3 regions of the Pseudomonas sp. SZ40 genome follow, and region 3 is predicted to be linked to each of the others. Evidence: riboswitches for the same ligand, from Rfam matches in the RefSeq annotation. Region 3 holds a riboswitch; each other region holds the start of a gene.
What was found. A riboswitch is a leader RNA that binds a small molecule or an ion and turns the genes downstream of it on or off. The one in region 3 is predicted to bind cobalamin.
Positions count from the first base shown of each region.

Region 1: linked by a shared signal. The riboswitch ahead of ACT9T4_RS03895 (ABC transporter substrate-binding protein) and the one ahead of ACT9T4_RS07675 (CbtB domain-containing protein) in region 3 are both predicted to bind cobalamin.
Region 2: linked by a shared signal. The riboswitch ahead of cobO (cob(I)yrinic acid a,c-diamide adenosyltransferase) and the one ahead of ACT9T4_RS07675 (CbtB domain-containing protein) in region 3 are both predicted to bind cobalamin.

Region 1 covers NZ_JBQWIF010000003.1:20,689-25,058, forward strand. The annotation lists gene ACT9T4_RS03875 (HEAT repeat domain-containing protein) at 1-793, shown strand, start outside; gene ACT9T4_RS03880 (DUF971 domain-containing protein) at 790-1,083, shown strand; gene ykgO (type B 50S ribosomal protein L36) at 1,556-1,711, opposite strand; gene ACT9T4_RS03890 (type B 50S ribosomal protein L31) at 1,708-1,968, opposite strand; cobalamin riboswitch at 2,249-2,444, shown strand; gene ACT9T4_RS03895 (ABC transporter substrate-binding protein) at 2,620-3,636, shown strand; gene ACT9T4_RS03900 (FecCD family ABC transporter permease) at 3,633-4,370, shown strand, end outside.
Region 2 covers NZ_JBQWIF010000030.1:40,461-44,830, reverse strand. The annotation lists gene ACT9T4_RS20330 (NAD-dependent deacylase) at 1-104, shown strand, start outside; gene ACT9T4_RS20325 (C40 family peptidase) at 159-791, shown strand; gene ACT9T4_RS20320 (C40 family peptidase) at 928-1,455, shown strand; cobalamin riboswitch at 1,589-1,820, shown strand; gene cobO (cob(I)yrinic acid a,c-diamide adenosyltransferase) at 1,967-2,593, shown strand; gene ACT9T4_RS20310 (cobyrinic acid a,c-diamide synthase CobB) at 2,590-3,918, shown strand; gene bluB (5,6-dimethylbenzimidazole synthase) at 3,915-4,370, shown strand, end outside.
Region 3 covers NZ_JBQWIF010000006.1:132,280-136,649, reverse strand. The annotation lists gene ACT9T4_RS07685 (cobalamin biosynthesis protein) at 1-77, opposite strand, end outside; gene ACT9T4_RS07680 (CbtA family protein) at 74-793, opposite strand; gene ACT9T4_RS07675 (CbtB domain-containing protein) at 804-989, opposite strand; cobalamin riboswitch at 1,090-1,291, opposite strand; cobalamin riboswitch at 1,410-1,593, shown strand; gene cobW (cobalamin biosynthesis protein CobW) at 1,690-2,739, shown strand; gene cobN (cobaltochelatase subunit CobN) at 2,813-4,370, shown strand, end outside.

The DNA.
Region 1 (4,370 bases), on a different contig from region 3:
CGAGGCGGCTCGCCTGCTGGAGGCCTGGGAGGATCCCGAAGTGGTAAATGGCCTGTGCGCTGCCCTGACCGATGCCGACGCCCGCGTGCGCGGCGCCGCAGCCCAGAGCCTCAGCGAGTTGAAAACCGCCGACGCCGGTCGCGTGGTGCTGCCCTGGGCCAGGCATGCCGACCCGTTCGTGCGGGCCAGTGCCTTGCGAGCCCTGCGCGAGTTGCGGCTGATCGACAGCGTACCCACCGCCGTCGCCGCGCTGCAGGACAGCGATGCCTTCGTGCGCCGTGAAGCGGTAGGTATCCTCGGCTGGTTGAAACAGTCCGATGCGCTGCCGCAACTGGCGCGCCTGGCCAGCGACGATACCGATACCGAAGTACGCCGTGCCGCCACCGGTGCGCTGGGGCTGGCCAGCGACGACAGCGTGCTGCCAGCCCTGCAGACGGCGCTCAAGGATCGCGAATGGCAGGTGCGTGAAGAGGCCGCCACCACCCTCGGCAAAGTTGGCCACGCGGGTGCCGGCCCTGCGCTGCTGGAGGCGCTGAGCGACAGCTACTGGCAGGTGCGGCTGCGTGCGGTGCGCTCGCTCGGCCGCCTGCGATTCGCCGCGGCCCTTGAGGCGCTGGTGGAACTGCTCGGGCACGCCATCAGCAACCTGCGCAAGGAGTCCGCGCTGGCGCTTGGCGAGCTGGGCGACGCTCAGGCACTGCCCGCATTGCTGGCCGTCGAGCACGATGCCGACCCGGAAGTGCGCAAGGCGGTGCGTATCGCCATCGGCCAGTTGCGACTGCAAAAGTCATGAACCAGGTACCCGTCGCAATACGTAACAGTGCCACGCAAGCGACATTGAGCGTGGATTGGGGGCAAGGGCAGGTACAGGTGCTTGCCCACGGGCGCCTGCGTGCCGGGTGTCCGTGCTCGAAATGCCGGGCGGCTCGGCTGGCGCAGCGCATCGACGTGGTAGCGGATGGCGTCCGCATCACGGCAGTTCACGCACAGGGCTATGGGCTGCAATTGGTGTTCGACGATGGCCACGACCGCGGCATCTACCCCTGGAGCTATTTGCGTGAACTGGGGGAGGTGGCAGGTTGAGTTGACCGGGCTTGTCGCATGGCCTGCTCGTCACGGCGTCAGCCGCGGAATGAGCGAAATCGCCCCGCGGCGACCAGAAAATGGCGTCGAACACCCATTTTCGCAGGCGCCCCGATGCTGTCGGACCGTGCCACGCGGCGAATGGTGGGTACGGCGCGGATGCAGAGAATGGCTACCATCGCATTCGCGCCGAGGGCGGCGCTCCTACCGGCATGGCTTCACCCCAACGATTTCGCAGGCGCCCCGATGCCGTCGGACCGTGCCGCGGCGAATGGTGGGTACGGCGCGGATGCAGAGAACGGCTAGCATCGCATTCGCGCCGAGGGCGGCGCTCCTACCGGAATGGCTTCACCCCAACGATTTTGCAGGCGCCTCGATACTGTAGGAGCCCGCTTGCGGGCGAATGGTTGTCGCGCCACAGACCTGGAGAGACGGCTGTGAACGCGCCGCGCCGAGAGGCTGATGCAGGCGCTTAGCCCTTGTTCTTGCGCTGCGGTTTGGGCCGGCCTTGCACGCACTTGAAGCGTGGTTCGGTCTTGCAGATCACGTAGATGCGACCCCGGCGCTTGACGATCTGGCAATCGCGGTGGCGCAGTTTGGCCTGTTTCAGCGAGGCGACGACTTTCATGAGCGGGCTCCTGCGAAACCGGCGAAGCGTTTGTTGAAGCCGGCCACCCGACCTTCGCTTGCCGTCTGGCGCTGCTGGCCGGTGTAGATCGGGTGCGACGCGCTGGAGATATCGAGCGTGACGTAGGGATAGGTGTTGCCGTCGCTGTGCTCGCGGGTCTTGTCGGTGCTGACGGTGGAACCGATCAGCCAATAGGTGTCGGCCGAGACATCGTGAAACAGCACGGGGCGGTAGTCGGGGTGGATACCAGGTTTCATGAGCACTCCAATAAATACGTTATAAGGTAACAATATCAAGTCTTGTTGATTTTGGTTCTCATTTCAAGCCCGAATCCGAATTTTTCCACCACGGTGTCGATCGGCTCCATGGATCTTTCGATCAGGAGCTGAAGCGAGCACTCAACTCGACTTGCTAAATTGTTATATTGTAACAATAATGGCCGCCAGCATTAGCCGCACAGGTGCTGCAACGGCTTCGGTATGTCGAGATGAATGCGCAGAAACTGCAGCGAAGCGCTGCAGGGCAGCGACCTAATCGTTTAAGATGCCGCCCGCCGGTTTCCGCGAGGAATTAATAGGGAATCCGTCGCCATTTCTAATGGCCAAACGGAACTGCCCCCGCAACTGTAGGTACCGAGCAGCGCTGCATTCGTGTCACTGGGGGCGACCCCGGGAAGGCCACAGCGCTGCCGCGACGTACCAGTCAGGAGACCTGCCGGCGTCGGTCCGATCAGCTGCAATCCAGCTGTGTTTGGACACTGCAATCGAACCAGCCGGCGGGGTGTCCGGGAGGGGGCATCCGTAATCACCTTCCTCATGGACAGGTGCGGCCATGGCCGCTTGGCGTGATGTGTTCTCCAGCCTGCGCACTGCCATTTATGCGTATCTGTTGATTGGGAGATCACCCGCATGACCGTGTCTCGTTTTGCCGTTCTGGCCGCCACCCTTGGCCTGTCTTCGATGGCGCTGGCCGCCACCCCGACTCGTTACCCCCTGACCCTCGAGAACTGCGGCCATGAGCTGAGCTTCGCCGCTGCGCCGAAGAGCGCCGTGACCATCGGTCAGGCCGGCACCGAAATTCTCTATTCCCTCGGGCTTGGCGACCGTCTGGTGGGTACCTCGCTGTGGTTCAGCAACGTGCTGCCCGAGTTCGAGGCGCAGAATGCCAAGGTCGAGCGCCTGGCCGATAACGACCCGAGCTTCGAGTCGGTGATCAACAAGCGCCCCGGGCTGGTGGCCGTGCAGTTCGAGTGGATGGTGGGCAAGCAGGGCGTGGTCGGCACCCGTGAGCAGTTTCACGCGCTGAAGATTCCGACCTACATCATGCCGTCCGACTGCGAGGGCAAGGACAATCTGGTAGGTGCCGACGGTACTCGCCTGCAGCCGTTCCAGATCGACAGCCTGTACAAGAGCATTCAGCAGCTGGCGCAGATATTCGACGTGCAGGCTGAGGGCGACAAGCTGGTCGGCAGCCTGCAGGAGCGACTCGGCAAGGCGGTTGCAAATGCCGAGCAGCGCCAGGCGAAGCAGATCTCCGCCGCGTTCTGGTTCTCCAGCGCCGACCTGGATCTCGACCCCTACATGGCCGGTCAGAAAGGCGTTGCCGATTACATGATGAAGTCGCTGGGGCTGCAAAACGTGGTCGAGTCCAGCGAAGAGTGGCCAACCGTCGGCTGGGAAACCCTGGCCAAGGCCAACCCGACCGTGCTGGTGCTTGCGCGCATGGATCGCCGCCGTTTCCCGGCTGACGACGTGGAGAAGAAACTCGAGTTCCTGCGTAATGATCCGGTCGCCAAGCACATGGATGCGGTGAAGAACGGCCGCATCGTGATTCTCGATGCCGACGGCATGCAGGCTTCGCTGCGCATGATCACCGGCATCGAAACCCTGGCCAAGGCCGTTGACGGGTTCGATCTGCAGAAATGATTGCCCGTGGCTCCCGCCTGTTCCTGCTGACCATCGTCTGCCTGCTGTTGCTGGCCGTGGCGGTGGTCGTCGGTGTGGCGCTGGGTGAAACCCGCATCCCGTTGTCGGTGGTCTTTCAGGTGCTGGCCAACAAACTGTTCGGGGCGGGCTTCGTGCTCGATCCGATCGACGAGGGAATCGTCTGGAACTACCGCCTGACCCGGGCCCTGGTGGCCGCCTGCTGCGGCGCCGGGTTGGCGGTTTCCGGTGTGGTGCTGCAGGCGCTGTTGCGCAATCCGCTGGCCGATCCCTATCTGCTGGGGATTTCCGCAGGTGCCTCCACTGGAGCGGTTTCGGTGGCGCTGCTGGGGCTCGGCGCAGGCATGCTGTCGCTGTCCATGGGCGCCTTCATCGGTGCGATCGCCGCCTTCAGCCTGGTCGCCTTGCTGGCAAGGGCTGCGGGCGGCGGTGCGCTGAATGGCACCGGGCAGATCATTCTTGCCGGTATCGCCGGCTCCCAACTGTTCAACGCGCTGACCTCGTTCCTGATCACCAAGTCGGCCAGCGCCGAGCAGGCCCGGGGCATCATGTTCTGGCTGCTCGGCAACCTCAGTGGTGTCAACTGGCACGATGTCGCCCTGGCCGTACCCGTGGCGCTGGCCGGGGTGCTGCTGGTGGCCTGGCATACCCGCGCGCTGGATGCCTTCACCTTCGGTGCCGAATCGGCTGCGTCGCTGGGCGTACCGGTGCGCCGG
Region 2 (4,370 bases), on a different contig from region 3:
AGAGCGAGGTCAGCGATCTGGTTGACTTCAGGCTGGAAGAAAGGGCCTTAGATGTTTTTCCGGAACTACTGAGTCACATCGTTACTCATAATATTTGCAAATGATCCCGTTAGTGGGCATAGTCGCGGCTGTTCATTTTTCACGCCACGGTCGTGCCCATGCGCAAACGCTTCGCACCCCTCGTGCCTCTCGCACTTACGATGGTTCTCGCCGCCTGCGCTAACCATGCTCCACAATCCCAGATCGATGCCCCGGCCCAGGCTTCTCTGCCTGCCAGGCCAGTGGTTGCAGCGCCTGTTCTGGATCGCAACGATGTCGTCGAAGACGATGCGGTTGCCGACTTCGCCGACCACGCACCTTACGAGCTGCCACAACTGGCGGACAGCGTCCTCGAAAAAGGCCTCTCGCTGATCGGCACCCGTTACCGTTTCGGTGGCAATTCGGTGAAAACCGGTTTCGACTGCAGTGGTTTCATCGGCTATCTGTTCCGTGAAGAGCTGGGCATGGAACTGCCGCGTTCGACGCGTGAAATGATCAACATCGACGCTCCGCTGGTCGAGCGCAAGGCCCTGGAGCCGGGTGATTTGGTGTTCTTCAGCACCAACGGTCGCGGTCGTGTCAGCCATGCCGGCATCTATCTGGGCGATGATCAGTTCATCCATTCCTCCAGCAGCCGCAGCGGTGGGGTGCGTATCGACAGCCTGGACGATCGCTACTGGAAGCGCACGTTCATCGAGGCCAAGCGCGTCCTGGCTCTGGCGCCGACCGAGCACCTGGCGTCCCAGCACTGAGGCCTGAATGCCCGATCTGTCCGGATCGGGCAACATCTTGATAGTTTTCAAGCGACTGCAGCATAAAGCTAAAGCTTGCACTGCAGTTGTGAACGGGGCAGAGTAGGGCGCATTCAGGCTCCAGGATCGTCCGTCCATGACTGCCACCATCCGCATCGCCTTCCTGCTGCTCGCTGCACTGCTCAGTGCATGTTCCAGTCGCGCCCCCGTACCCGCTCCGCAGCCTGTGGTGATCGCGCCCGCTCCTGGCAATTATCAGGGCGGCGCCGACGACGTGCTGTTCCGTGCCCTGGGGCTCGTCGGTACGCCATACCGCTACGGCGGCAACACACCGGCCAGTGGTTTCGACTGCAGTGGGCTGATCGGCTATGTGTACCGTGATGCCGCAGGCATCCAGTTGCCTCGCTCCACCCGGGAGCTGATCAGCATGCGCGCCCCAGTGGTTGGCCGCGACGCCCTGCGCAGTGGCGATCTGGTGTTCTTCGCCACCAACGGTGGCCGGCAGGTCAGTCATGCCGGTATCTACGTCGGCGAAGGGCGCTTCGTGCATGCACCTTCTTCGGGCGGCACCGTGCGTCTGGACAGTCTCGGCAACAGCTATTGGCAGCGCACCTATATCGAAGCGAAGCGGGTGTTTCCGGTCGAGCTGGCCAGCCATCCCTGAGCGCCAGGCCAGCGTCCGCTGCAGCTCGGCCATGCTCCTTTGAGACCGCCCTGGGACCCTGCGTGGGTCTGGCTCGCCTGCCAGGGAGGCGGATTCTGAGTCTTCGATTGACGCTGAGGCGGCCAATCCTTACCCTTCGCGGCTTGCTTCAGGTGTCCCCGGTTTCGGCCGGGGGTGAAACTGGGAAGTCGGTGCGCCGCTGTTTCAACAGGCAGGCAAGGCCGACGCTGCCCCCGCAACGGTAAACGAGTCCAACCACGCTTCTCGCCACTGTATCGTCGATACGGGAAGGTCGCGTCGGTGTCCGCATTCTGCTGAGTGCGGTGCTCGCAAGCCCGGAGACCGGCCTGTCGCTTTTCCAGGTTTGCGCGGTGGGCGCGGCCGGTGCGCGGCCGACCCGGTCAGCTCCTGCCTGCTCCTGTGTGATTCCTTCATCGTCTGGCCTGAACCCGGTTTCCTGCCCGACCGTTTCACTGGCGTGTGCCGCGCGGCCTCGCGCAAAGGAGATCCCATGACCCCATCCCCAAGCCGAGAATCAGCAGAGCGCGACGCGCGGCACAACGCCCGCATGGCGCGCAAGAAAGCCCTGATGGACGAAAAGATCGCCCAGGCTCAGGACGAGTACGGCCTGCTGCTGGTGCACAGCGGCAATGGCAAGGGCAAGAGCAGCTCGGCCTTTGGCATGGTCGCCCGCGCGCTGGGGCATGGTCTCAAGGTCGGCGTGGTGCAGTTCATCAAGGGCGGCATGGCCACCGGTGAGGAGCACTTTTTCCGCCGCTTTCCCGATGAAGTCAGCTACCACGTGATGGGCGAGGGCTACACTTGGGACACCCAGGATCGTCAGCGGGACATCGAGAAGGCCGTTCAGGCCTGGGAGGTCGCCCGGCAACTGCTGAACGACCCGCAGATCGCTCTGGTGGTACTGGACGAGCTGAACATCGCCCTCAAGCACGGTTACCTGGACGTGGATGTGGTGCTGCGTGACATCGAGTCGCGCCCCGAGCTGCAGCACGTAGTGGCTACCGGCCGTGGCGCGCCACCGGCGCTGCTAGAGGCCGCGGATACCGTTACCGAAATGACGCTCGTGAAGCATGCCTTCAAGTCCGGCGTGAAAGCACAGAAAGGCGTGGAGTTTTGAGCGTTACAGCGTCTGTATCCGATGCGGGTGAGCGCGCGTCGCGCCACTGTCCGGCACTGTTGATCGCTGCGCCGGCCTCGGGGCAGGGCAAGACCACCGTCACTGCGGCCCTGGCACGCCTGCACACCCGGCAGGGCAAGCGGGTGCGGGTGTTCAAGTGCGGGCCTGACTTTCTCGATCCTATGATCCTCTCCCGTGCCAGCGGCCACCCGGTTTATCAGCTGGATCTGTGGATGGTTGGCGAGGCCGAGAGCCGCCGCCTGCTGTGGGAAGCCGCTGGCGAGGCGGACCTGATCCTCATCGAAGGTGTGATGGGGCTGTTCGACGGCTCGCCATCCGCAGCCGACCTGGCCCGCCGCTTCGGGGTTCCGGTGCTGGGGGTGATCGATGGCTCCGCCATGGCGCAGACCTTCGGGGCACTGGCCGTCGGCCTGGCCAGCTATCAGCCGGATCTGCCGTTCTCCGGTGTGCTCGGCAATCGCGTCAATCCCGGGCGCCATAACGATCTGATCCGCGACAGCCTGCCAGCCTCGATCCGCTGGTACGGCTCTTTGCCGCGTAGCGCCGCGATCGAATTGCCGAGCCGCCACCTGGGCCTGGTGCAGGCCGCCGAGCTCGCCGACCTCGATGTGCGTCTGGATACCGCTGCCGATGCTCTGGCACAGACCGCAACGGTTACCCTGCCGCCACCAGTGACCTTCGCTGCGCCGTCGATTGCAGCGCCATTGCCGCTGCTGGAGGGCGTGCGCATCGGCGTGGCCCGCGACGCATCCTTCGCGTTCACCTATCAGGCCAATCTCGATCTGCTGGAGCGAATGGGCGCGGCCCTGACGTTCTTCAGTCCGCTGGCAGATCAGAGCCTGCCCGAGGTGGACAGCCTTTATCTGCCCGGCGGCTACCCGGAGCTGCATCTGCAGGCGCTGGCCACCAACCGTTCGATGATCGAGGCCATCACCGCCCATCAGCGAGCTGGCAAGCCGATTCTCGCCGAGTGCGGTGGCATGCTCTACCTGCTCGACACACTGAGCGACGCGGCAGGCGAACGGGCGGAGCTGGCCGGCTTGGTGCCTGGCCATGCCCAGATGCAGAAGCGCCTGGTCGCCCTCGCGCTGCAGGCGGTCACGTTGCCCGAAGGGCTGTTGCGCGGTCACAGCTATCATCATTCGCGGCTCGAATCCGAGCTGCAGCCGCTGGCTCGCGGCGAGTGCCCCAATGACAAGCCGGTCAGCGAGGCGGTGTTTCGTCTCGGCCGGCTCACCGCGTCCTATATCCACTTTTACCTGCCATCCGATCCTGCGGCCGCAGCGGCATTGTTCAGGCCATGAGCGACCACGCCTTCAGCGCCGAGGAGCGTGCCGCTGTCTACCGGGCCATTTCCGAGCGCCGCGATATGCGTCATTTCAGTGGTGGCGAGGTGGCGCCTGAACTGCTCGCCAAGCTGCTCGAAGCTGCGCACCAGGCGCCCAGTGTGGGTCTGATGCAGCCCTGGCGCTTCATTCGCATCACTCGACCAGCACTGCGTGAAGACATCTATCAGTTGGTCGAAGCCGAGCGCCGGCTGACCGCCGAGGCATTGGGCGAACGCTCCGACGCGTTCATGCGCCTCAAGGTCGAGGGCGTTCGTGAGTGCGCCGAGTTGCTGGTCGCGGCGCTGATGGACGGCCGTGACGCTCATGTCTTCGGCCGGCGCACCCTGCCAGAAATGGATATGGCGTCATTGTCCTGCGCCATTCAGAATCTCTGGCTCGCCGCCAGGGCCGAGGGGCTGGGCATGGGC
Region 3 (4,370 bases):
AGCAAGGCCAGCAGCTCGCTCAGCGAACACCCGCGCCGGCAACCCAGGCCGGCGACGAGGGTCGAGCGCTCGTTCATTCTGCGTGTCGAGTGCGGCCATGGAACCAGGCGGCAGCCAGCCCCAGAGCAGCCCAGAACGCAGCGTTGGTGAGCAGCGAGGCAAGGATGAATTCGTGCTCCAGCGCTTCGGGTGCCAGGCTTTCATGCACCTCAGGCTGCGGTGCGCCGATCACATGGGGCAGCGCCAGAATCACCAGGCCAAGTATGCGCAGCAGCCAGTTGTTGCCAAATGCCAGCAGCGCCAGCCCGGCCGCGGTCGAAGCTGCGGTACCGATCCACCAGTACTGGCGCAGCAGCAATTCGGCCGCAGCGGTACCTGGCAGCTCCGGCGGCAAGCCGCTCGAGGGCGCCAGCACGAAGGTGGCGAAACCGGCCAGGCCCCAGAGCAGGCCCTGCCAGGTTCTCTCGGGGGCGCGCAGGGTGAACAGGCCGGCGAGCATCAGCGCGAAGCCCACACCTACCACCAGGTTGCTCAAGCCTGTGGATAACAGCCGTTGCCAGCCATCTTCCGGTGCCCATGCTTCACCGTCATGGCTGTGAGCGCCAGCGGCGCCATGATCGTGAGCAGCGCTTGCGGTGTCGTGGTTGTGTTCGATGCTGGCCGCGGGCTCGGCGACTTCGAACGTCTCGGCATGCAGGATCAGCGGGGTTATCCACAGGCTCTGCAGCACGGTCAGCACGATGGCAGCGAGCAGGCCGGCGAAGCCTGCGGTCTGGGCGATGCGCTTGATCATCCTGGCGTCCTCAGTGGCACGGGAACGCGGCGCTATGCCGGGTATCGTGGGCCGCATTGTGCAAGGCTTCGACGTGGGAGAAGCCGGCGAAGAAGATCAGCACGGCGCCCAGCGCGCAGCTGCCAACGGCAAGCAGAATACGCTGTGACAGGGGAAGTGCAGGTGCGCTGGAGTGCGAGATGGCGCTGCTGGACATGGTCGTGAACCTTCACTATGAGGTGAACGGCACAGCAGGGACGCAGCGAGCCCGCCCGCATAACGGGCAGTTATCGGCGCGTGCCCGCCCACCGCGGGTTGCCAAACAGAGGATTCAGGCCGGTCTCCGGGCTCACGATGATCACTGGGCAGTGATGAGGATCGGCCTTCCCATGCTTTCGCACAGTGGCCACGACGATCCTGACATTCGCTTACCGTTGCGGGGGCAGCGCCGGACTCTAACCGGCTTCCCGTTTCACCTCACGCACGGCGGCGTGAGACACCTGAAACAACCGCGCAAGAACACCACGAAGCGGCAAGTGCGTCAATATGTTGCAGATTCAGGCTCTGTGGACGTTTCAGCACGACCGCGCTGAAACGTCCACGGACCCTAGCGATTGACCGTGTCGCAGGCTCTGCGTAGCCTTGTGCTCTTCGAGGTTCTCCATCGATAGGTATGGAGCTAAGAGGGAACACGGCAAGCCGTGGCTGCCCCCGCAACTGTAAGCAGCGAGCGCATCGCCAATCGCCACTGGGAAACCGGGAAGGCCGGCTACGCGCCATGACCTGTGAGCCAGGAGACCTGCCTCGATAACGCTTTCGACAACCGGGCGGGGTGATCCGGTGATGCCTTCGCCAGCCTCGGCTGGCGCCTGCCATCCTATTGCCCGCTCGCCGTTCATTCAGACGCAGGGCCAATCATGAAAACGCTCGCCAAACTACCCGTCACCATCGTCACCGGCTTCCTCGGTGCTGGTAAGACCACCTTGCTGCGGCACATGCTTGAAAACGCCGAGGGCCGTCGCATTGCGGTGATCGTCAACGAGTTCGGCGAACTGGGTATCGACGGTGAGATCCTCAAGCAATGCACCATCGGCTGCACCGAGGAAGAAGCCAACGGTCGGGTTTTCGAACTGGCCAACGGCTGTCTGTGCTGCACCGTGCAGGAAGAGTTCTTCCCGGTGATGCGCGAACTGGTGGAGCGTCGCGGCGACCTCGACCATATCCTGATCGAAACCAGCGGCCTGGCCCTGCCCAAGCCACTGGTCCAGGCCTTCAACTGGCCGGAAATCCGCAACGCCTGCACCGTCGATGCGGTGATCACCGTGGTCGACAGCCCGGCGGTGGCTGCCGGCACCTTCGCTGCCTTCCCCGATCAGGTCGATGCCCAGCGCAAGCTCGACCCCAACCTCGATCATGAGTCGCCCCTGCACGAACTGTTCGCCGACCAACTGGCGAGCGCCGATCTGGTGATCCTCAACAAGGCCGATCTGCTCGATGCCGAGACCCTGGCAGCGGTGCGCGCCGAAGTCGGCGAAGAGCTGCCGCCAGCGGTCAAGGTGGTGGAGGCCCATGGCGGTTCGTTGCCGCTCAATGTGCTGCTGGGCCTGAACAGCGAGACCGAGTTGCACATTGAAGGCCGCAAGACTCACCACGACAATGAAGACGAAGACCACGATCACGACGAGTTCGACTCGTTCCACGTGGAACTACCGGAAGCCGATGAAGCCCGCCTGCTGGCCGCGCTGAAGGATGTGGTCGGCAAACATGGCATCCTGCGCATCAAGGGCTTCGTCGCCGTGCCGAACAAACCCATGCGTCTGCTTCTGCAAGGGGTCGGCCTGCGTTTCGACAAGCATTTCGACCGCGCCTGGAAGGCCGATGAAGCGCGGGTTACCCGCCTGATCGTGATCGGCCAGGAGCTCGACCACACGGCCATCGCGGCTGAGCTGAAAGCGGCGCTGGTATAACCATGATCGCCCGCAAGCGGGCTCCTGCGGTTCGCGTAGGAGCCCGCTTGCGGGCGATGCCTTAGGCGAGAATATGCACCTCCTGCGCACCCAGCCCGGCCAGTCGCTGCCGGCCGACAGCATCGCCGACCTCGGCCAGACCCCCGCCGAGCTGGTGGTGCTGTGCACCGGTGATTCGCACCTGTCGCTGCTGGCCGAGGTCGCCCGTCATCTGCCCGAGGATTACCCCAGCCTGCGCCTGGCCAGCCCGGCGCAGCTGAGTAACAACGCCTCGGTGGACTTCTACGTCGAGAAGGTCCTGCAGCATGCCAAGGTCATTCTGATTTCCGTGCACGGCGGTGTCAGTTACTGGCGCTATGGCATCCAGCGGCTGGTGGAGCTGGCGGGGCAGGGCAAGACGCTGATTCTGGTGCCTGGCGACGACAGCCCCGATCCGGAATTGACCGGCTTGGGCAATGTCGCCGGCGAAGACGCCGAGCGGCTCTGGCAATACCTTCGTCAGGGTGGTGTGGATAACGCGCGGCAGTTTTTCCATTGCATCGCTGATCGCTATCTTGGCCGGCGTTACGGCAGCCAGCCTCCCCGAGCGCTACCGCGGGTCGGCCTGTATCACCCGCACCTGGGCAATGCGTCGCTGCAGGATTGGCGTGCCAGCTGGCAGCCGGATGCGCCCGTTGCCGCGCTGCTGTTCTACCGCACCCATGTGCAGGCCGCCAACACCGCCTTCGTCGACACCTTCTGCCAGCGGCTGCAGGCCCAGGGCCTCAATCCATTGCCCATCGCCGTGGCCAGCCTCAAGGAGGCTGCCTGCCTGGCGCAGGTCGAGGATTGGCTGGACGAAGCTGGCGTGAGCGTGATCCTCAACACCACCGGTTTCGCACAATCCAACCCGGAGTCGCCCCAGGCGCGGCCGTTCCGCCGTGATGTGCCGGTGCTGCAGGCGCTTTGCGCGCTGGACAGCGAAGAGCAGTGGCAAGGTAACGCTCAAGGCCTTGGCCCCCGTGACCTGGCCATGCATATCGCGCTGCCGGAGCTGGACGGCCGACTGATCACCCGGCCGATCAGTTTCAAGGGCCTGGCCTGGCGCAGCGAGCGTAGCCAGAGCGATGTGGTCTGCTACCGCGCGCACCTGCCTGGCATGGATTTCGTCGCCGAACTGGCGCGGCGCTGGTGTGAGTTGCAGCGCACGCCTGCTGCGCACAAGCGTGTTGCCCTGGTGCTGGCCAACTACCCAACCCGCGACGGGCGCATCGGCAACGGTGTCGGCCTGGACACCCCGGCGGCGGCCCTGAATATCCTCCAGGCCTTGCAGCAGCGGGGGTACCCGGTAGAGGCCTTGCCGGACAGCGGCACCGCGCTGATCCATCAGTTGCTCGGTGGCGTGACCAACGATCTCGACAACCTCGACCTGCGGCCCTGTGCGCAAAGCCTGGCCCTGGACGCCTACCAGCAGTTCTTCGCAGCCTTGCCCGAGGCCAATCGCCAGGCGGTGCTGGAGCGTTGGGGCGCACCGGAAAACGACCCGATGTTCCGCGAGGGTCGGCTGATGATCGCCGGCCTGCGTTTCGGTCTGACCTTCGTCGGCATCCAGCCGGCGCGGGGTTATCAGGTGGATGCGGCGGCGGTTTATC